Regions from separate parts of the Microbacterium hominis genome, predicted to be linked through region 2. Evidence: predicted binding sites of a transcription regulator. Region 2 holds the regulator's gene; the other holds the start of a gene.
What was found. The regulator HrcA, encoded in region 2, represses chaperone genes, less so after heat shock. The targets are predictions, from matches to a motif close to TTNGCACTCGNNNNNNNCGAGTGCNAA.
Positions count from the first base shown of each region.

Region 1: the regulator HrcA is predicted to act here: its motif matches at 3,969-3,995, upstream of groES (co-chaperone GroES).

Region 1 covers NZ_CP054038.1:2,899,486-2,910,386, reverse strand. The annotation lists gene rimI (ribosomal protein S18-alanine N-acetyltransferase) at 1-20, shown strand, start outside; gene tsaD (tRNA (adenosine(37)-N6)-threonylcarbamoyltransferase complex transferase subunit TsaD) at 11-1,120, shown strand; gene HQM25_RS13190 (hypothetical protein) at 1,504-2,424, shown strand; gene HQM25_RS13185 (THUMP-like domain-containing protein) at 2,716-3,942, opposite strand; gene groES (co-chaperone GroES) at 4,077-4,373, shown strand; gene rarD (EamA family transporter RarD) at 4,798-5,730, shown strand; gene HQM25_RS13170 (metal-sensitive transcriptional regulator) at 5,782-6,117, opposite strand; gene HQM25_RS13165 (heavy metal translocating P-type ATPase) at 6,114-8,441, opposite strand; gene HQM25_RS13160 (heavy-metal-associated domain-containing protein) at 8,441-8,653, opposite strand; gene HQM25_RS13155 (ABC transporter substrate-binding protein) at 8,914-10,191, shown strand; gene HQM25_RS13150 (ABC transporter ATP-binding protein) at 10,635-10,901, opposite strand, start outside.
Region 2 covers NZ_CP054038.1:1,883,498-1,894,398, reverse strand. The annotation lists gene HQM25_RS08460 (HIT domain-containing protein) at 1-46, opposite strand, end outside; gene HQM25_RS08455 (16S rRNA (uracil(1498)-N(3))-methyltransferase) at 87-824, opposite strand; gene dnaJ (molecular chaperone DnaJ) at 826-1,941, opposite strand; gene hrcA (heat-inducible transcriptional repressor HrcA) at 1,990-3,030, opposite strand; gene hemW (radical SAM family heme chaperone HemW) at 3,133-4,350, opposite strand; gene HQM25_RS08435 (DUF1990 family protein) at 4,358-5,008, opposite strand; gene lepA (translation elongation factor 4) at 5,056-6,906, opposite strand; gene HQM25_RS08425 (pyridoxal phosphate-dependent aminotransferase) at 6,919-8,103, opposite strand; gene HQM25_RS08420 (alpha/beta fold hydrolase) at 8,147-8,866, shown strand; gene rpsT (30S ribosomal protein S20) at 8,981-9,241, shown strand; gene holA (DNA polymerase III subunit delta) at 9,332-10,369, opposite strand; gene HQM25_RS08405 (ComEC/Rec2 family competence protein) at 10,379-10,901, opposite strand, start outside.

The DNA.
Region 1 (10,901 bases), 1.0 Mb from region 2:
ACGCCGGAGCGTGCACGTGAACCGCGACGAACCCCTGGTGCTCGGCATCGAGACCAGCTGCGACGAGACCGGCATCGGCATCGTGCGCGGGCGCACCCTGCTGTCGAACACGATCGCCTCCTCGATGGACGAGCACTCCCGCTACGGCGGCGTCGTGCCCGAGGTCGCCGCGCGCGCCCACCTGGAGGCCCTCCAGCCCTCGATCGAGGCCGCGCTCGCCGAGGCCGGTGCGGCGCTCGGGCGGGAAGGGCCGCTGGCGCTCGCCGACCTCGACGCGGTCGCGGTCACGAGCGGACCGGGGCTCGCCGGGGCGCTCATGGTGGGTGTCGGCGCCGCGAAGGCGCTCGCCGTGTCGCTCGGCAAGCCGCTGTACGCGGTGAACCACCTCGTCGGGCACATCGCCGCCGACATCCTCGACGCGGATGCCCCGCCGCTGGAGTACCCCACGGTCGCCCTGCTCGTCTCGGGCGGACACACATCGCTCCTGCTCGTGCGCGACCTCACCACCGACGTCGAGCTCCTCGGCGAGACGATGGACGACGCGGCCGGCGAGGCGTTCGACAAGATCGCGCGCATCCTCGGCCTGCCGTATCCGGGCGGGCCGCAGATCGACAAGGCCGCCGCCACCGGCGACCCGAAGGCGATCGCGTTCCCGCGCGGACTCTCGCGGGCCAGCGACATGGCGAAGCACCGCTACGACTTCTCGTTCTCGGGGCTGAAGACCGCCGTCGCGCGCTGGATCGAGCAGCGCGAGGCCGCCGGCGAGACCGTGCCGATCGACAATGTCGCCGCGAGCTTCCGCGAGGCGGTCGTCGACGTGCTCGTCACCAAGGCGCTCGCCGCGTGCGCCGACCATGACGTGCCCCGCCTGCTGCTGGGCGGCGGCGTCATCGCGAATCGACGCCTGCGCGAGGTGACGCTCGCGCGGGCCGCAGACGCGGGCGTGACCGTGCGGATCCCGCCGCTGTCGCTGTGCACCGACAACGGTGCGATGATCGCGGCGCTCGCCGCCGAGCTGATCATGTCGGGCCGCGAGCCCTCGACGCTGGAGTTCGGCGCGGACTCCACGCTGCCGGTGACCGAGATCCAGGTGGCGCCCGCCGCGGAGCGCGTCGCGTGACCGACATCCGCGAGGGCGACCCCCGCCCGGGCGAGACGCCGGCGGAGGCGGGGGCCGGGGCCGGGGGTGAGTCGGGGCTGGTGCCTGAGGCTGCCGGTGAGGCGGGGGCGCCCGAGGTCGGTGGTGAGTCCCGAGTGCGTGCGGGGGCCGGCGGTGAGTCCGAGGCGCGGCCTGGGGTAGGCGGTGAGTCCGAGGCGCGGCCTGGGGTAGGCGGTGAGTCCGAGGCGCGGCCTGGGGTAGGCGGTGAGTCCGAGGCGCGGCCTGGGGTAGGCGGTGAGTCCGAGGCGCGGCCCGGGGTCGGCGGTGAGGCGGGAAGCGCGCCTGGGGTAGGCGGCGGTTCAGGAGCGGCGCAGGGTGGTGCCGGCGCTTCCGGCGCGCGCGAGGTGGCTGAGGGGGCGCGGTCTGCCGCCGACGAGCCCAGGCGGTCTGCCGCCGACGGGGCGGCGCGGCCCGCCGCCGACGAGCCCGAGCCCGCGCCCCCGATCTTCCGTGCCCCGGCGCGCGCGGCGCGTGCCGCGGCGCCCGACGACGACACGGCCGCACTCGTGGAGACCGGGTCCTGGTCGACGGGCACCGACGTGGTGGAGCCCACGCCGACCGAGCCTGTCGCGACCCTGGCAGCCAGGGAGGATGCCGCACCCGCCGCACCCGCCGCACCCGCCGCACCCGCCGCTGCTGCGCCGGCCCCGCCCGTGCCGCCGCCGGCTGCCGCGGCACCCGCGGGCCCGCCACCCGCACCCGCCCCACCCGCCCCGCCCGCCCCGCCCGCGACGACCGGGCCGATCCCGGCGGCGGCGTTCGCCGCGCCGGGCATGCCGATCCCGGCGTCGAGCGGCAGCCTGCCGCCACCGCAGGTCGTGCAGGCGTCGTCCGACATCGGGGTGGTGGGGGAGGCATCCCGCCTTCCGGGCGAGCATCGCGGCGGCTTCTCCCGCCTTCCGACGGCGCCGGTTCCGGTCACGGTCACCTCGGGGCCGGCCGACCCCGACGCCGATGTCGAGTGGGAGCCGGCGGGGGCCGGCATCCCTCACGGGGGTCCGCAGCGGGGAGTCGCCGTGTGGGCGCTGGTGTTCTCGGCGATCGGGCTCGTGGTGTCGATGTTCGTGGGCTGGGGGTTCCCGATCGGCCTGGCCGGGATGATCACGGGCATCGTGGCGGTGCGGCGCCCGCTCGAGAGTCGCACGGTCGCGGTGTGGGCGATCGTGATCGGCGCGGTGTCGGTGCTGTACAGCGCCGGCTGGCTGGTCTTCGCCGCGTACATGGCGAACCTCATCGACGTTCCCACCACGCTCGGCCTCGGCTGAGCCCCCGCGGCACCGCCACCGGGCCACGCCCGCCTGACCGCCGCCTGACCGTCCGACGCACCACTGCCGATCCGGAAACCGGACCCCCGCAGGCTTTCCGGAGTCCGAGGCCGATCAGATCCGGAAACACGGCGGCTGTCCGGTTTCCGGAAGGGGGGTGGATGCCGCGCCCGCCCGCGCGCCCGCCCGCCCGCCCGCGCGCCCGCGCGCCCGCCCGCGCGCCCGCGCGCCCGCGCGCCCGCCCGCCCGCGCGCCCGCCCGCCCGCCCGCCCGCGCGCCCGCCCGCGCGTGTCAGCCGGCGAAGACGCGGTCGGCGAGCACGGCGAGGCGGGTCGAGCCGATCCGCGTGAGGATGAGGGTGGCAGCCGCGTCGCCACGCAGCACGAGCTTGCGCCGGAAGGCCGCCGGGTCGATGTCCACTCCGCGCTTCTTGATCTCGATCGTGCCGATCCCGGCCGCGCGCAGGGCCGCATTGATCGTCGGAAGCTTCAGCGGCATCGCCTCGCGCACGCGGAACGACTGCACGAACGGCGAGGTGAGCGCCGCGTCGGAGGTGAGGTAGGCGATGTGCTCGTCGAGCATTCCCGCCTCGAGCGAGCGGGCCACGTCGCCGATCAGGCGCGCGCGGATCACCGCCCCGTCGGGCTCGTGCAGGAACGCGCCGAGTTCGCGCACGGGCGCGTCGTCGGCATCGGCGGGCGCGGTCAGCTCGTGCGCGGACTCCCCGCGCACCACCAGCGCCGACCGCCGCACGCCCTCGCGCGCGAGCACCCCCGACCACAGCACGAGTTCGATCGTCGACCCGTCGGCGCTCACCCACTGCGCCTCGACGCCGTCGGGGATGAGGTCGCGATCCAGCCCCGGCCCGAGCTTGATCCCCGCCGGCACGCGCGCGGCGAGGGCGAGCGCCCAGTCCAGCGGCGGCGACCAGTCCTCGGCGCGCAGGCGCGAGGTGTCGCCGTGCCCCGCGGTGCGCCGCGCCGGATCGAGCCAGACGCCCTCGAGTGGGAAGGCGGGAGATGTGGATGCCGCGCCCGCGGCATCCACATATTCCTGCGCTGTCAGGTGCCGAACGGTGACCGCATCGCCGAACGGCGCCAGGTTGTAGGCCGCCACCGCGGCGGTGACCTCGTCGGCGTCGACGGCGTCGACCGACAGGCCGAGGCCTGCCAGGCCCAGTGCGTCGCCGCCGATGCCGCAGCCGAGGTCGGCGACCCGCCCGATGCCGGCGTCGCGGAACCGGGCCGCGTGGCGCGCCGCGATCGACAATCGCGTGGACTGCTCGAGCCCCGCGCGGGTGAACAGCATGCGCTGGGCGAACGTGCCGAACTTCGCCTCCGCGCGCTCGCGCAGCCGCGCCTGGCCGACGACGGCCGAGACGAGGTCGGGGGAGTGGCCGGCCTTGCGCAGCCGGCTGACGGCGGCAGCGACGTCACCCGACGACGCGACGCGGTCGAGGTCGTCGAGCAGACGCAGGCCCTCGGGGGTGAGCAGCGCGGTCAGCTCGGCCATCTCCATTCGGCCAGCCTACGGCCCGACACATGCTGGCACTCGCGTTGCATGAGTGCCAGCACTTGCCTAGACTGCTCGTTAGCACTCTCACTGTGCGGGTGCTAACGAGTCTTCAGTCTCAAGGAAAGAAGAGGTAGACCGTGTCGGTTTCCATCAAGCCGCTCGAGGACCGCATCGTCATCAAGCAGGTCGAGGCCGAGCAGACCACGTCCAGCGGTCTGGTCATCCCCGACACCGCCAAGGAGAAGCCCCAGGAGGGCGAGGTCGTCTCGGTGGGCCCCGGCCGCATCGACGACAACGGCAACCGTGTCCCGCTCGACGTCGCCGTCGGCGACCGCGTCATCTACAGCAAGTACGGTGGCACCGAGGTCAAGTTCGGCGGTGACGAGTTCCTCGTCCTGTCGGCTCGCGACGTGCTCGCGGTCGTCGTCCGCTGAATCTTCGCGCCGTTTCGGCGCACGCGGGAGGGTCGGATGCTTCGGCATCCGGCCCTTTCGCCGTTCCCGGGCGGCTGCGAAGCGTCGCTCCTCGACGTGGGGTTTGGGCCGGATGTTGTTTGGGCCGGTGAATCCACATCTGGATCACCGAGTCCACACTCGTTCGAGCGGGAATGTGTGGACTCGACGAGCGAGATGTGGACTCACGTCGCCGGGGGCGCGGGGCGCCGGGCGCGGGGCGCGGGGCGCGGGGCGCAGGGCGCGGGGGCGCGGGGCGCGGGGGCTTCACCCACCGGCCCGGCCGGGTGCGGCATCCACGCCGTAGGCTGTATCGGTGACGCGCGAGAACCCCACCGGCCCGTTGGCAGCACAGTCGGGGGAGGCCGACCTCGGCGAAGTCGCCGCCAACACCGCGGGGATCGCCCTGCCCGAGCCGGGCCGTGCCCCCGACACCGCGCGCGAGCACACGCTCGGCGGCGTGTACGCGTTCACGGCCTACCTCATCTGGGGCTTCCTGCCGCTGTACTTCGTGCTGCTCGCGCCCACGGGTCCGTGGGAGGTGGTGGCCTGGCGCATCCTGCTGTCGCTGGTGTTCTGCGCGATCCTGCTCACGGTCACCCGCACGTGGCCCGCGCTCGCCGCGATCCTGCGCGATCGGCGCCTGGTGCTGTGGACGGTGCTGGCCGGCCTGCTCATCTACGTCAACTGGCAGGTGTTCCTCATCGCGACCCTCTCCGGGCACGTGATCGAGACGAGCCTCGGCTACTTCATCAATCCGCTGTTCACGGTGCTGCTGGGCGTGCTGATCCTGCGCGAGCGGCTGCGTGCGACGCAGTGGGCGGCCCTCGGCATCGCCGCGATCGCCGTCGGGGTGATCGTCGTCGGCTACGGCTCGTTCCCGTGGATCGCCGTGTCGCTCGCCCTCTCGTTCGGGCTCTACGGACTCGTCAAGAAGCGCATCGGCCCGTCGGTCGACGCGATCAGCGGCCTCACGCTGGAGTCGCTCTGGCTGACGCCGATCGCGATCGTGCAGCTGGTCGTCGTCGCGGTCACCACGGGGCTCACGATGGGCAGCGCCGGCGTCGGCCACGCCGTGCTGCTGTCGCTGGCCGGCGTCATGACGGCCACGCCGCTGCTCTTCTTCGCCGCGGGGGCCCGGCGTGCGCCGCTCACGCTCATCGGCCTGCTGCAGTTCGTGGCGCCGATCATGCAGTTCATCATCGGCGCGTGGATCCTTCAGGAGCCGATGCCCGTCGAACGCTGGATCGGCTTCAGCCTGGTGTGGCTGTCGCTCACGGTGCTGACGGTCGACTCGCTGGTGCACGCCCGCCGCGCCCGCGTCCGCGCCGCGGGCTGAGGCGGGGCGACCGCGCCGAGCCGCGCCACGCACTGACGCGCCAGCCGCGCGCTACCGCACGAGGCGGGCGATCGCCTGCGACGCCTCGCGGATCTTGTCCTCGGCCTCGGGGCCGCCCGCGCGCGCCGCGTCGACCACGCAGTGGCGCAGGTGGTCGTCGAGCAGCCCCAGCGCGACGGCTTCGAGCGCCGAGGTCAGCGCGGAGACCTGCGTGAGGATGTCGATGCAGTACTTCTCGTCCTCGACCATCTTGTGGATGCCGCGGGCCTGCCCCTCGATGCGCTTGAGGCGCCGCAGATACCCCGCCTTGTCCGTGATGTAGCCGTGGTGGGAGTGGTCGCCGTGCTCGTCGTCCGCGACGACGTCGGTGAGGGTGATGTCGGTCATGAGAGCTCCACGGGTGTCGATGAGGGGGTGGATGCCGCGCCCGCCCGGCTGCGGAACGTGCGCAGCCGCAGGCTGTTGCCCACGACGAACACGCTCGACAGGGCCATGGCGGCGCCGGCGATCATGGGGTTGAGCAGGCCGAGGGCGGCCAGTGGGATCGCGGCGACGTTGTAGGCGAACGCACAGAACAGGTTTACCTTGATCGTGCCCAGAGTCGAGCGCGACAGGCGGATCGCGTCGGCGGCGCTGCGCAGGTCGCCGCGCACGAGGGTGATGTCGGAGGCCTCGATCGCGGCATCCGTGCCCGTGCCCATCGCCATGCCGAGGTCGGCCTGCGCGAGGGCGGCCGCGTCGTTGACGCCGTCGCCGACCATCGCGACGACGCGGTTCCCGGCCTGCAGGGCCTTGATGACCGCGACCTTGTCGGCCGGCAGCACCTCGGCCGTGACGCGCTCGATGCCGACCTCCCGGGCGATCGCCTGCGCGGCTGCGGCGTTGTCGCCGGTGAGCAGCACCGGCTCGAGCCCGAGCGCGCGCAGCTGCGCGATCGCCTCGGCGCTCGTGGGCTTGACCTGGTCGGCGACGACGAGCACGCCGCGGGCCGCGCCGTCCCAGGCGACGAGCACCGGGGTGCGGCCCTGCGCCTCGGCGTCGGCCATCGCGCGCTCCAGCTCCGCGGTCACGGAGACCGCCCACTGCGCCAGCAGCGCGCGGCGCCCGACGATCACCGCGTGGCCGTCGACGACGCCGGTCACGCCCAGGCCCGCCACCGAGGCGAACGACTCGACCGCGGCGAGGTCTCCGGCCTCGGCGGCGGCCTCGGCGGCGGCCGAGGCGATCGCGCGGGCGACCGGGTGCTCCGAGGCGTGCTCGAGCGCGCCGGCCAGGCGCAGCACCTCGGCGGTGTCGCCTCCGGTCACGGCGACCACCCGGTCGAGGGTCATGCGTCCCGTGGTGACGGTGCCGGTCTTGTCGAGCACGATCGTGTCGACGCGACGGGTGGATTCGAGGATCTCAGGACCCTTGATGAGGATGCCGAGCTGCGCGCCCCGGCCGGTGCCGACCAGCAGTGCGGTGGGGGTCGCCAGGCCCAGCGCACACGGGCAGGCGATGATGAGCACGGCGACCGCGGCGGTGATGGCCGACGCGACCGGCTGGCCCAGCAGCATCCACACCGCGAAGGTCATGATGGCGATGCCGATCACGATCGGCACGAACACGCCCGAGATGCGGTCGGCCAGCCGCTGCACGGGGGCCTTGCCCGACTGCGCCTCCTCGACCAGCCGCGCCATCTGCGCCAGCTGCGTGTCGTCGCCCACGCGCGTGGCGCGCACGAGCAGGCGCCCGCCGGCGTTGACGGTGGCGCCGACGACGGCATCGCCGGGGGCGACCTCGACGGGGACCGACTCGCCGGTGACCATCGACGCGTCGACCGCGGAGGTTCCGGAGGTGACGACGCCGTCGGTCGCGATCTTCTCGCCGGGGCGCACGACGAACTCGTCGCCGACCTTCAGCTGGGCGATCGGCACGCGCACCTCGGCGTCGCCGCGCAGCACCGAGGCATCCTTCGCGCCGAGTTCGAGCAGGGCGCGCAGGGCCGACCCCGCGCGACGCTTGGCGCGCACCTCGAAGTAGCGCCCGGCGAGCACGAACGTCGTCACGCCCGCGGCGACCTCGAGGTAGATGCTGCTCGCGCCGTCGGTGGGCTGGATGGTGAGCGTGAACTCGTGGGTCATGCCGGGCATGCCGGCGTGACCGAGGAAGAGGGCGTACAGCGACCACAGGAACGCCGCCGAGACGCCGATCGACACGAGCGTGTCCATCGTGGCGGCGCCGTGGCGCAGGTTGGTCCAGGCGGCGCGGTGGAACGGCCACGCGCCCCACACGACCACCGGGGCGGCCAGGGCGAGCGAGGCCCACTGCCAGTACTCGAACTGGAGCGCCGGGATCATCGCGAGGAGGATCACCGGCACCGACAGCACGATCGAGCCGATGACCCGCTGGCGCAGCGAGGTGAGTTCGGCGTCGTGCGGGGCTGCGGGCGCGGCATCCCGATCATCGCTCTGGCCGGGTGGGGGAGCGGGCAGCGCCGCGGTGTACCCCGTCTTCTCGACCTCGTCGATGAGGGCGGTCGCGTCGACGCCCGCGGGCACCAGCGCGACCGCCTTCTCGGTCGCGTAGTTGACCGAGGCCGCCACCCCGTCGAGCCGGTTGAGGCGCTTCTCGATGCGCGCCGCGCACGAGGCGCAGGTCATCCCGCCGATCTCGAGCTCGATGCGCGTGGATGCTGCGCCACTGGCTGACGGGGGAGCGGCGTGGGTCATCAGGCGCGCGCCGCCTCGTAGCCGGCCTCGTCGACCGCGGCGAACACGTCGGCGTCGGCGACGGCGGCGGAGGACTCGACGACGAGCACGCCGGAGGCGGCGCTGACCTCGACGGACTCGACGCCCGCGATCTTCGACACTTCGCCGTGCACGGACTTCTCGCAGTGTCCGCAGGTCATTCCGGTCACGCGGTACTCGGTCTTGAGGGTCATGGGAATGGGTCTCCTTCGTGAGGGTCATCTATACCCCAGGGGGGTAAGCCGGGAACCAGTGTATACCCATCGGGGGTATGCGGGGCCGATTGGTCAGGAATGCGGCATCCCTCACGGCGGGCCGAGCACTTTGGTAACGATTGGGTCGCGTTACACATCGTTAACGAACGGCAACATTCGCGACGCCGACTCTCCCTTAGGTTTGACCCACTGGGACGGCGCCCGAGCCGCGCCCGCGACCATACACAGCAAGGAGCAACATGAGCGTCTTCACTCGCTCGCGCAAGACCACCTTCCTCGGTGGCCTCGCGCTCGCCGGCGCCAGCGCGCTGGTCCTCGCCGGATGTTCCGCCGGTGGCGGAACCGCTGACGAGACCGATGCACCGTCGGAGCCGACCGAGGAACTGGCCCTCACCATCGGCACGGCACTGCCCCAGACGGGCAACCTCGCCTTCCTCGGCCCGCCCGAGGAAGCCGGTGTGGCATTCGCGACCGCCCAGATCAACGAGGTCTCCGAGGAGACCGGTCTGACCCTCGAGGTCGTCTACGGCGACTCGGGCGACACCGACAACAAGGCGTACGAGACCGAGATCCCCCGCCTCCTGGGTGAGGACGTCTCGGCCGTCATCGGCGCCGCGTCGTCGGGCACCTCGCTGCAGTTCATCGACCAGCTCGTCGGTGCCGGTGTCATCCAGTTCTCGCCGGCCAACACGTCCGACGCGTTCAGCACCTACGACGACAACGGCCTCTACTTCCGCACCGCGCCTTCGGACGTGCTGCAGGGTGAGGTGCTGGGCAACCTGATCGCCGAGGACGGCAACCAGACGCTCGGCATGATCGTGCTGAACGACTCGTACGGCACGGGCCTCGCCAAGTACGTGCAGGAGGCCTTCGAGGCCGCCGGCGGCGAGGTCGTCGCACAGCCGACCTACAACACCGGTGACACCACGTTCGACGCGCAGATCTCGGAGGTCCTCGCGGCGGACCCCGACGCGATCGCGCTGATCACGTTCGACGAGGTCAACACGATCCTCCCGTCGCTGTTCGGACAGTTCCCCGCCGACAAGATGTACTTCGTCGACGGCAACCTGAAGAACTTCGGTGAGGACTTCCCGGCCGGCTCGCTGACCGGCTCGAAGGGCACGCTCCCCGGCCTGTCGATCGACTCGATCTCGGCCTTCACCGGCGACCTCGACGCCTTCCTCGAGTCGGAGGGCACCGAGCCGCTCACCGAGTACAGCTACGCGGCGGAGTCGTACGACGCCACCGTGCTGCTCGCGCTCGCGGCGCTGGCCGCCGGTTCGACCGACCCGGCCGACATCGCCGAGAAGCTCATCGAGGTCTCGGGCGGCTCCGGCGAGGGTGACAAGTGCACCTCGTACGCCGAGTGCGCCGACATCATCGTCGGTGGCGGCACGGCCGACTACGACGGCATCTCGGGCCCGATCACGTTCGACGAGGTCGGCGACCCGACCGAGGCGTCGATCGGCATCTACGAGTTCGGTGACGACAACAACTACGTCGCCTTCGAGGGCTGAGCCAGCCCGACTCGCTGAACAGAGCGGCCCCGCATCTTCGGATGCGGGGCCGCTCCGCTGTGTGGGCGCGTGCGGGGGTGTGCGTGGCCGGTGTTGGTGGGACGCTTCGTGCGGGCTGGGGGGTGTGGATGCCGCGCGAGGCGCCCCACGAGCGGCGGCGGTGTACGTGGCCGGTGTTGGTGGGGCGCTTGGTGCGGGCTGTGGGGGTGTGGATGCCGCGAGGTGCCCCACGAGCGGCGGCGGGTGCGTGGCCGGTGTTGGTGGGGCTCTTGGTGCGGGTTGGGGCGTGTGGATGCCGCGCGAGGTGCCCCACGAGCGGCGGCGGGTGCGCGCCGGGCCGCACGGGTACGACGGGGGGAGAACGCCCCAACCCGAGCCGGGCGCGCACAACGAAAGAGGGGGTGGATGCCGCGGCATCCACCCCCTCTTTCGTACAGCGCGTGTCAGGTGCCGAGCGTGCCGAGGTACAGCTCGGTCACCTTCGGGTCGTTCAGCAGGTCGCGGCCGGTGCCCGTGTAGGCGTCGCGGCCCTGGTCGAGCACGTAGCCGCGGTCGCAGATCTGCAGGCAGCGGCGCGCATTCTGCTCCACCATGATGCAGGTCACGCCGGCCTTGTTGATCTCGGAGACGCGGATGAACGCCTCGTCCTGGCGCACCGGCGACAGGCCGGCCGAGGGCTCGTCGAGCAGGAGCACCTTCGGATCCATCAT
Region 2 (10,901 bases):
GGATCTCGCCGTTCAGGATGCGTGTGAACACGCTGGGCTCGCTCATGGTCTCAGTCTAGCCAGCGGCCCGGCGCCGCGGCCGGGCCTCACCAGCGCCCGAGCGCGACGTTGACGACCGCCAGCGCCACGGGGCCGGCGGTCGAGGTGCGCAGCACCTCGTCGCCGAGACGCGCCGCCTCCGCCCCGGCCTCGGACAGTCGGGCGAGCTCCTCGGGCGCGATCCCGCCCTCCGGCCCGACGACGAGCACGATGTCGCGCGGGTCGTCGGCGGCGAGATCGATCTCCGACAGGCGTGCCTCCGCGGTGGGCTCGAGCACGATGACCCGGCTGCGTCCGGCACGCGCGGCGATGTCCGCCGTGCCGAGCGGCTCCGCGACCTCCGGCGTCCACGACCGGTGGGCCTGCTTCGCGGCCTCCCGCACGATCGTCGCCCACCGCTCGCGACCCTTGCGCGCCTTCGCGGCGTCCCACCGCGACACGCTGCGAGCCGCCTGCCACGGCACGATCTCGTCGACGCCGAGCTCGGTCGCGGCCTGGATGGCGAGCTCATCGCGATCGCCCTTGGCGAGCGCCTGCACGAGAACCAGCCGGGGCGTCCGCGGCGGCACCTCCTCGCGCGCGGTCACCCGGATGAGCACCTCGCGCGGCTCCACCCGTTCGATCTCGCCCGTGAGCCAGATGCCGCGGCCGTCGCCCACGGTGACCGCTTCCCCGACGCGCACCCGGCGCACCGCGGCGGCGTGGTGGGCCTCCGCGCCGGTGAGGGTCACGACATCACCGGGCCCTGCCCCTGCGATGCCCGCGTCGACGAAGTGGAGGGCCATCTCAGCTGCTGCGGAACCGGTCGCGGAGCTTGGCGAACAGACCCTGGTGGAACTCGGCCAGCCGAGGGGCGGGAGCCTTGGTGCGTCGCGCGAACTCCTCGATCAGCGCGCGCTCCTTGGCATCCAGGCGGGTGGGCGTCACCACGTGCACCCCGACCCTCAGGTCGCCGCGCTGGGATCCGCGCAGCGGCGTGATGCCGCGGCCCTTGATCGTGAGCACGTCGCCGGCCTGCACGCCGGGGCGAAGCTCCAGCTCCACCGGCCCGTCGAGGGATTCGATCGTCGTGGTGGTGCCGAGGATCGCATCGGGCATGGACACGTCGATCGTCGCGAGGAGATCGTCGCCGTCGCGGCTGAACACGTCGTGCGGGGTGACCGACACCTCGACGTAGAGGTCGCCGTTCGGTCCGCCGGCGGGACCGACCTCGCCCGAGCCGGGCAGTTGCAGGCGCAGACCCGTCTCGACGCCGGCGGGGATGTCGAGGGAGACCGTGCGGCGCGCCCGGACCCGTCCCTGGCCCTGGCAGGTCGCGCACGGGTAAGGGATCGTCGTGCCGTACCCCTGGCACACGTTGCACGGCTGGGAGGTCACCACGTTGCCGAGGAGGCTGCGCACCTGGCGCTGCACGTGACCGGTTCCGTGGCAGATGTCGCACGTGACCGGAGAGGTTCCGGGCTGGCAGCACGAGCCGTCGCACGTCTCGCACAGCACGGCGGTGTCGACCTCGATGTCGCGATGGGCTCCGAACACGACGTCGCCGAGGTCGAGCGTCACGCGCACCAGCGCATCCTGCCCGCGCTCGCGCCGCGAACGAGGCCGCGCGCCGCGACCGCCGCCGCCGGCGGCCCCGAAGAAGGTCTCGAAGATGTCGCCGAATCCGCCGAATCCGCCCGCGCCGCCGAACGGCGAGTCGCCGCCGCCCATGTCATAGCGGGCGCGCTGCTCGGTGTCGCTCAGAACGTCGTAGGCGTGGGTGACGAGCTTGAAGCGCTCCGCAGCCTCCTCGCCGGGATTGACGTCCGGGTGGAGCTGGCGCGCCAGTCGCCGATAGGCCTTCTTGATCTCGTCGAGCGATGCGTCGCGCGAGACTCCCAGCACCTCGTAGTGGTCAGCCACTTTCGCCTTCCTGTCCGCGCCCCGCGCGGATCATGTCCTCGAGTCGCCTCAGCGACCCTGGTCGTCTTCGTCGAGCAGCCGCGTGAGGTAGCGGGCGACGGCGCGCACCGCTGCGAGGTTGCTCGAATAGTCCATGCGGGTGGGCCCCAGGACCCCGACCCGCGCATGCGCCCCGGGCGCGTCGTAGTCGCTGGTGACGATGGATGCCTCGGACAGGCCGAACTGCTCGTTCTCGCGTCCGATGCTGGCGGCGAGCCCCTGCTCGTCGGCGACCATCTCGCCCATGAGGCGCAGGAGGGTCACCTGCTCCTCGATCGCCTCGAGGAGCGGATAGATGCTGCCGCGGAAGTCGGCCTCGCGTCGGGCGAGGTTGGCGCTGCCCGCCATGACCAGCCGGTCCTGCCGGAAGTCCTCGAGCTCCTCGGCCACCACCCGCAGCACGGCCTCGGTGGCCAGGCGCAGCTCGCCCGGCGAGGCGGGCGAGGCCGCCTGGTGCTCGGCGATGCGGTGCAGGCCCTCGCGCACCGATCGGCCGACCAGAACGGTGCCGATCTCGGCGCGCATCCGCGCGGTGTCGGACTCATCGAGCTCCGCGCGCACCCACACGACCCGCTGCGAGACGCGGCCGGTGTCGGTGACGACGATGACGATCATCCGCCCGCCGCCCAGCGGCACGAGCTCGACGTGGGTGACGTTCGCGCGGGCGAAGGAAGGGTACTGGACCAGCGCCACCTGGCCGGTCAGCTGGGAGAGGACGCGGACGGTGCGCGCCAGCGCGTCGTCGAGGTCCCCCGGCCCCTCCAGGAACGCCGCGATGGCCTGCCGCTGCGCAGGTGTCAGCGGCCGCAGCTGTGCGAGGTGGTCGACGAAGACCCGGTAGCCCTTGTCGGTGGGAACCCGGCCCGACGAGGTGTGCGGAGCGGCGATGAGCTCCTCGTCTTCGAGCAGCGCCATGTCGTTGCGGATCGTGGCGGCCGACACGCCGAAGGCGTGGCGTTCGACGATCGCCTTGCTGCCCACCGGCTCACGGGTGTCGACGTAGTCCTGGACGATCGCCCGCAGCACCTGCAGTCCTCGTTCGCTGACCATCGTCCCTCCTCGTTCGCATACTGGCACTCATGTCGGTCGAGTGCCAATATTACCGCCGGCCGTGGGACGCTGCGCCCGGAGGCGGTGCGTGTCGGCCCCTCATCAGTCCGTCAGGGCCCGCACGACGGCATCCGCCAGCAGTCGGCCTCGCAGCGTCAGCACGATCCTCCCCGCCACCGCTGACGGCCCGTCCACGAGCCCGTCGGCGATGAGCCCGGCGACGGCGGCACGGCGGTCGTCGCCCAGGTCCGAGATCGCGAGGCCCTCCCGGATGCGCGAACGCAGCAGCACGGCCTCCAGGCGCCGACTGGCGGCATCCGGCCGCTCCCGGCCCGCCGCCGGCGATTCTCCCGCCCGGAGCCGCTGCGCATAGGCCGCAGGATGCTTGACGTTCCAGAATCGGGTGCCCGCCACGTGGCTGTGGGCGCCGGGACCGAATCCCCACCAATCGGCGCCCTGCCAGTACGCGAGGTTGTGGCGCGAGCGCTGCCCGGCGGAGCGCGCCCAGTTCGAGACCTCGTACCATTCGTAGCCGTGCGCCGCGAGGGCGGCATCCGCCGCTTCGTACATGTCCGCCTGCAGGTCGTCGTCGGGTGCCGGCACCTCCCCCCGTCGGATCTGCCGGGCGAGCTTGGTGCCGTCCTCGATGATGAGCGCGTAGGCGGACACATGGTCGGGTTCCAGCCCCAGGGCGACCTCCAGCGAACGCTCCCAGTCGACCAGCGACTCGCCCGGGGCGCCGTAGATGAGGTCCAGGCTCACGTCCAGACCCGCGCGGCGTGCCGCGGCTACCGCAACCGCGACGGCCGCCGGATCGTGCGTGCGGTCCAGCGCCGCCAGCACATGCGGAACCGCGGACTGCATCCCGATCGACAGGCGGGTCACCCCCGCCGCGGCGAGTTCGTCGGCGACCGCGTCGGTGACCGTGTCGGGGTTGGCCTCGACGGTGACCTCGGCCCCCGCCGCGACGCCAAACGCCTCCCGGACTCCGCCGAGCATGCGCGCGAGATCTCCCGCCGGCAGGAGCGTCGGCGTACCTCCGCCGAAGAACACGGTGGATGCCGCGCGCAGCCCGCCGGCGTCCCCGAGCACCCCGGCGGCCAGCTCGACCTCGCGCAGCAGCGTGGCGGCGTACTCGTCCTGCCGCGCGCCGCGCAGCTCACCCGACGTGTAGGTGTTGAAGTCGCAGTAGCCGCAGCGCACCCGGCAGAAGGGCACGTGCAGATAGGCGCTGAACGGGGTGGCGGGATCGATCGACGCGTCGCCCGGCAGGGCGCCGTCGGACGGCGCCGGTTCGCCCAGGGGCAGGGACGCACCCATCAGAGGCTCACGCGGGCGTCGCGTACAGCGGAGAGATCGCGCGCAGGTACCGCGTGAACAGCTCCCGACGGCGCCGGCGGACCAGGGCGGGAAGGAGCCGGTAGAGGAAGGCGGCGGGGGCGTCGAACGCGCGCACGGTGAACCAGACCTCGTCGTTCTCGTACCACTCGATCATGAAGGACTCCTCGCCGGAGACGACCGATCCGCCGACGGTGCCGAGCGCGAACCCGATGCGGCGAGGCTCCTCGACGGCGAAGATGACGCGCAGCTGGGCATCCGCCTTCATGCCCTTGACCCGGCCCTCGACCTCGACAGTGGTACCCGCGCCGACGAACGGCGTGCCGTCGGCGTCGTAGCGGAGGTCGGCGTCGTTGCGACTCGGGGCGACCGGCTTGCCCTCCTCGTCGAAGCTGACGCCGGAGTACATCGGACCGGACGCAGGCCGGACATCGGTCAGCTGCAGACCGGCGCCACGCTGGGCACCCCACGACAGCAGCGCCTCCCCGGCGCTGTGGAAGCGGGACTCGCCGCTGCCGATCCGCCAGGAGTCCTGGGCCGGGAGGCTGCGCTCCGGCGGATACTGCATGAGGTCGGGTGCCTGTGTCGCCCCGACCGCGGCATAGTCGACCGTCTCATCCTTGAAGGTCCCGCGGCGCATCTCTCCAGCCTAACGACGTCGCCTGGGTGCTCGATCAGAGCGCCCGCCTACTTCTTGTCCTTGCCCTCGACATCGCCCGAGAGAGCCGCGATGAACGCCTCCTGGGGGACCTCGACGCGGCCGACCATCTTCATGCGCTTCTTGCCCTCTTTCTGCTTCTCGAGGAGCTTGCGCTTGCGCGTGATGTCACCGCCGTAGCACTTCGCCAGCACGTCCTTGCGGATCGCCCGGATGTTCTCGCGCGCGATGATGCGAGCGCCGATCGCGGCCTGGATGGGCACCTCGAACTGCTGGCGAGGGATGAGCTTGCGCAGACGCTCGGTCATCATGGTGCCGTACGAGTAGGCCTTGTCCCGGTGCACGATCGAGCTGAAGGCATCCACCTTCTCGCCCTGCAGGAGGATGTCGACCTTCACGAGATCAGCCGTCTGGGAGCCGGCCGGCTCGTAGTCCAGGCTCGCGTAGCCCTGCGTCTTGGACTTGAGCTGGTCGAAGAAGTCGAACACGATTTCGCCGAGCGGCATGTTGTAGCGCAGCTCGACGCGGTCCTCGCTCAGGTAGTCCATTCCCAGCAGCGAGCCGCGACGGGACTGACACAGCTCCATGACGGTGCCGACGTAGTCCTTGGGCAGGAGGATGCCGACCTTCACGACGGGTTCCGAGACCTCGGCGACGCGCCCGTCGGGGTACTCGCTCGGATTGGTCACGGTGACCGTCTCCCCGGTGTCGGTGTTCACCTCGTAGGTCACCGACGGCGCGGTCGTGATGAGGTCGAGGTCGAACTCGCGCGCCAGGCGCTCGGTGATGATCTCCAGGTGCAGCAGTCCCAGGAACCCGCACCGGAAGCCGAATCCGAGGGCGACCGAGGTCTCCGGCTCGTACTGCAGCGACGCGTCCGACAGCTTCAGCTTGTCCAGCGCCTCGCGCAGATCGGCGTAGTCGCTGCCGTCGATCGGGTAGATCCCCGAGAAGACCATGGGCTTGGGATCGGTGTAGCCCGGGAGCGCCTCCGACGCGGGCTTGCGGTGGGTGGTGATGGTGTCGCCGACCTTGGACTGCCGCACGTCCTTCACACCCGTGATGAGGTATCCCACCTCGCCCACGCCCAGACCCTTGGTGGGGATCGGCTCAGGGCTCGACACGCCGATCTCGAGCAGGTCGTGCGTCGCGCGCGTCGACATCATCTGGATGCGCTCGCGCGGCTCGAGCTTGCCGTCGATCATGCGGACGTAGGTGACGACACCGCGGTACGAGTCGTACACCGAGTCGAAGATCATCGCGCGGGCGGGCGCGTCGGCGTTGCCGGTCGGCGCGGGGATGCGCTCCACGATGCGGTCGAGGAGCTCCTCGACGCCCATGCCGGTCTTCCCGCTCACACGGAGAACGTCGTCCGGTGACCCGCCGATGAGATTGGCGAGTTCGGCGGCGTACTTCTCGGGATCCGCGGCGGGGAGGTCGATCTTGTTGAGGACCGGGATGATCTGCAGGTCGTTCTCGAGGGCCAGGTACAGGTTCGCCAGGGTCTGCGCCTCGATGCCCTGCGCGGCGTCGACCAGGAGGATCGCGCCCTCGCAGGCAGCGAGCGACCGGCTCACCTCGTACGTGAAGTCGACGTGCCCAGGGGTGTCGATCATGTTGAGCGCGTACGTGCCCTCGGCCGTGGACCACGGCATGCGGACGGCCTGCGATTTGATGGTGATGCCGCGCTCGCGCTCGATGTCCATGCGGTCGAGATACTGCGCACGCATGTCGCGGTCGGCGACGACGCCGGTGATCTGCAGCATGCGATCGGCCAGCGTCGACTTTCCGTGGTCGATGTGGGCGATGATGCAGAAGTTGCGGATCAGCTCGGGCGGGGTCGCGGACGGCTGCAGGGGCTGGAGGGCGCGCGGTGACATGTCCCGTCGATTCTACGGGTGCGCGCCTGTGTGCTCGGTGCGCCCGGCCGCGGTCGGCGCGGGCGCCGGGAGTCGTCCGATCCCCTCCAGCAGGTCCGCCCGATCGCTCGCCGCGCACACGCGGATCCAGCCCTCACCGCTCGCGCCGAAGGCCGATCCCGGCGCCACCGCCACGCCGCTCTCGTCGAGGAAGCGCTCACACCACGCCGCGACGTCGTCCCCCGATACGTGCGACACGTCGATCCACAGGTAGAACGCGCCGCTGGGCACGTGGTGGCGCAGCCCCCTCGCCGTCAGCGCCGCCGAGGCCGCCTCGAGATTGCGCCGGTAGTGCTCCGCGGCGCGCTCCACGGCCGACTGCCCCTCCGTGAGCGCGGCCACCGCCGCCCGCTGAGCGGGCGCGTCGACACACGAGACGAGCGACTCCTGCACCCGCAGCATCGTCGGTCGCCACCCGGGCGGGGTGACCAGCCATCCCACGCGCGCTCCCGTGAGGCCGTGCGACTTCGAAAGCGAGAACACCGACAGCACGCGGCCGTCGCCGTCGAGCGCAGCGGGGCTCACGTGCGGGGTGCCGTACGCGAACCGCTCGTACACCTCATCGCTGATGAGCCACAGATCGTGCCGCGCGCACAGCTCCAGCAGCGCGCGCATGGTCGCGGCGTCGAAGGTCGCACCCAGCGGGTTCGACGGCGAATTCACGATCAGCGCACGCGTGCGCTCGGTGACGAGCCCGTCGAGCTCCGCGATGTCGGGGCGGAATCCGTGCTCGGCATGCAGCGCGTACGGAACCGGCACCGCCTGCAGCAGATGCGCGTTCATGGTGAACGTCGTGTAGCCCGGGTCGGGGACGAGCACCTCGTCGCCGCGCGCGAGCGTGAGGGCCATGGCCATGTGCAGCGCCTGCGTCGCGCCGACCGTCACCCACACCTGCTCGAGATCGACGTGGAGCGCGTTCTCGGCGGCGAGCTTCGCGACGATGGCCTCGCGCAGGGGCCGGATGCCGCCGTTGGGCGTGTAGCGCACCTCTCCGGCGCGCCACGCGGCGGCGGCGGCACCGCGCACCGCGGGCTCTGCGATCTCACCCGGCTCGCCCACGGCGAGGATGATCGTTCCGGGGCGCTGGAGGGCGAGTTCGAGAATGCGCCGCACTCCCGAACCCGGCATCCGCGCGACGTGGGGCGCAAGAGCGGGCATGGCGTCATCGTACGGTCCGCCCGGCGCCCGTTACCCTGACATCGTGGTCGTCCAGGTCGTCCTCGTGCACGGGATCCGCACGTCCGCGACCATGTGGCGCGCCCAGCTCGCGCACCTTTCGGCGCGCGGCACCCCCGCGGTGGCCGTGGACCTCCCCGGGCACGGTACGCGCCGGGGAGAGCCGTTCACCCTCGACGAGGCGTTCGCCACCATCGACCGTGCGGTGCAGGATGCCGCCACCCGCGGCCCCGTCGTGCTGGCAGGGCATTCGATGGGCGGCCTGCTCTCGATCGCCTTCGTGGGACGCGAGGATCCGCCCCCGATCGCCGGCTTCATCGCGGCATCGTGCACCGCGGTCCCCCGCGGTCTCGGACTGGCGGCCTACCGCGCCCTCGCCCGAGGCTTCGACGCCCTGCCCGACCGCGGCATGTGGCTGACGGACTTCGTGCTCGACCGCACCCTCCCCGCGGAGACCCGATCAGACTTCGGAGCCGGCGGATACGCGTTCGACATCCAGGACGAGGCGCTGCGGAGCCTGTCGGTCCTGGACCTGCTCGCGGCGCTCGGTCGGATCGAGGTGCCGCTGTGGTTCATCAACGGCCAGTACGATCAGCTGCGCGTCAACGAGCGGCTGTTCCAGCGCGTCGCACCGCACGCGGAGCTCATCGTGGTGCCGCGTACCAGCCACCTCGTGTCGGCCATGCGGCCGGCGGTCTTCAACGCGCTGCTCGACGTCGCGATCACGACATGCGAGCGGACCTGATAGAATCCTTGTTTGGCTTGCGTGTGGGTTCGCCCTCACGACCGCCGGAACGCGCCCCTCTCTCGCCGACCGGCAACTCAATCCGATTCACACCGAACGAAAGAACGTCGACACGTGGCGAACATCAAGTCGCAGATCAAGCGCAACAAGACCAACGAGAAGGCGCGCGAGCGCAACAAGGCCGTCAAGAGCGAGCTGAAGACCGAGGTGCGCCGCACCCGCGAGGCCATCGCCGCCGGTGACAAGGCCGCTGCCGAGAAGGCACTGACCAAGGCGTCGAAGAAGCTCGACAAGGCCGTCAGCAAGGGCGTCATCCACAAGAACCAGGCCGCGAACCGCAAGTCGGCCATCGCGAAGCAGGTCGCCGCTCTCTGAGCTGAGCCCGCACATCGAAGAAGGTCCGTCCCCTCGGGGCGGACCTTCTTCGTCTCACCGAGGCCCATCTGCGGCGTCGTCCGCTGCGCGTCAGGAGCCGTACGGCTGCCGGGTCGCGATCACCGTGATGAGCTTCTCGAGGGAGAACACCGCGTCGCGCGAGCCGCCCTTGACCTCGGCGTCTGCCTGCGCGGCGGCCTGGATGGCCAGGCCGAGCGAGGTCTCGGACCATCCGGACAGATCACGACGTGCCCGATCGACCTGCCAATCCTTCAGGCCCAGGCGCGACGCCAGCGCTCGCGAGGGCTCACGCGTGCCCGCGACCCGTGCCATGGTCCGCAGCTTGGAGGCGATGGCCGCGACGAGCGGGACGGGGTCTGCCCCGGAAGCCAGCGCGTGGCGCAACGAGACCAGCGCCTCGCCGTACCGGCCCGCGATCGCGATGTCGGCGACCGTGAACGCGGATGTCTCGACCCGACCTCCGTAGTACCGATCCACCACTTCTCCGGTGATGTCGGCCGGCACATCCGCGATCAGCTGCTGACACGCCGCGGCGAGTTCGGTCAGGTCGTCGGCGAAGGCGGAGACGAGCGCACGCAGCGCGGCCGGCGCGATGCGCTTGCCGGCCGACTGGAACTCTCCGGCCGCGAAGTCGAAGCGATCCGAATCGCGCTTGACGGCGGGGCAGGCGATCTCCACTCCGCTGCCCTGTCCTGCCCGGATCGCATCGAGCAGCTTCTTTCCCCGCACCGATGCACCCGTATGCCGCAGCACCACGGTGGCGCCGTCCTGAGGGGCGGCGAGGTAGCCGAGCGCCTCGGCGAGGAAGGCATCCGAGCACTTCTCCACGCCCGACACCCGCACCAGGCGGGGTTCGCCGAACAGCGACGGCGATGTCACCGCCAGAAGAGTGCCCGGGGCATAGTCGTCGGCGCGCAGATCGGTGACCTCCAGACTGGCGTCCTCGGCCCGCAGCCGATCGCGCACCCCGCCGATCGCGCGCTCCGCGCAGACCTCCTCCGGGCCCGAGACGAGCACGATCGGCGCGGGCTCGGGGCGACGCCAGGACAGCTGCGGGATCGTGCTCTTCGGCGCGGCCGGCGAGGATCGACGTGGCGCGGAAGGCATGCATCCACCCTACCCAGCGCCGCCGACGCCGTCGGCGGCGGCGTGCTCGCGCCAGACGCGGAGAACCCCGCCGTCCCGGGAGTAGGCGACTGCGCCGTCGCGATCGGTGCGCGCGATCGATGCGCCCGCCTGCTGCAGGATCGCAAGCGCCTCGGCCCGGGGATGGCCGTACCGGTTGTCCGCTCCCACCGTCACCAGAGCCGCGGCGGGCGCGGCCTCCTCGTACAGCGCAGCCGCCTGGTCGGCGCTGCCATGATGGGCGACCTTGACCAGCGCGTACGGCGGAGCGATTCCCGCTGCCGTCGCTGCAAGGGCACGCTGCGGTGATGCCGACAGATCGCCCAGCAGAAGGATCGGCGGAAGTTCGCCGCCGCGCACATCCAGCACCAGACTCGCGTCGTTGCCCGGCGGGAACGCGCGGTCGCCCGCGCGGGGCCAGAGCACCCGCCACCGCGCGCCGGCCAGCCCGCCCTGCGCCCCCGCGGACACCTCGGTCGTGTGCGCACCGGCCTCGCGCAGCCGCGCCAGCGTC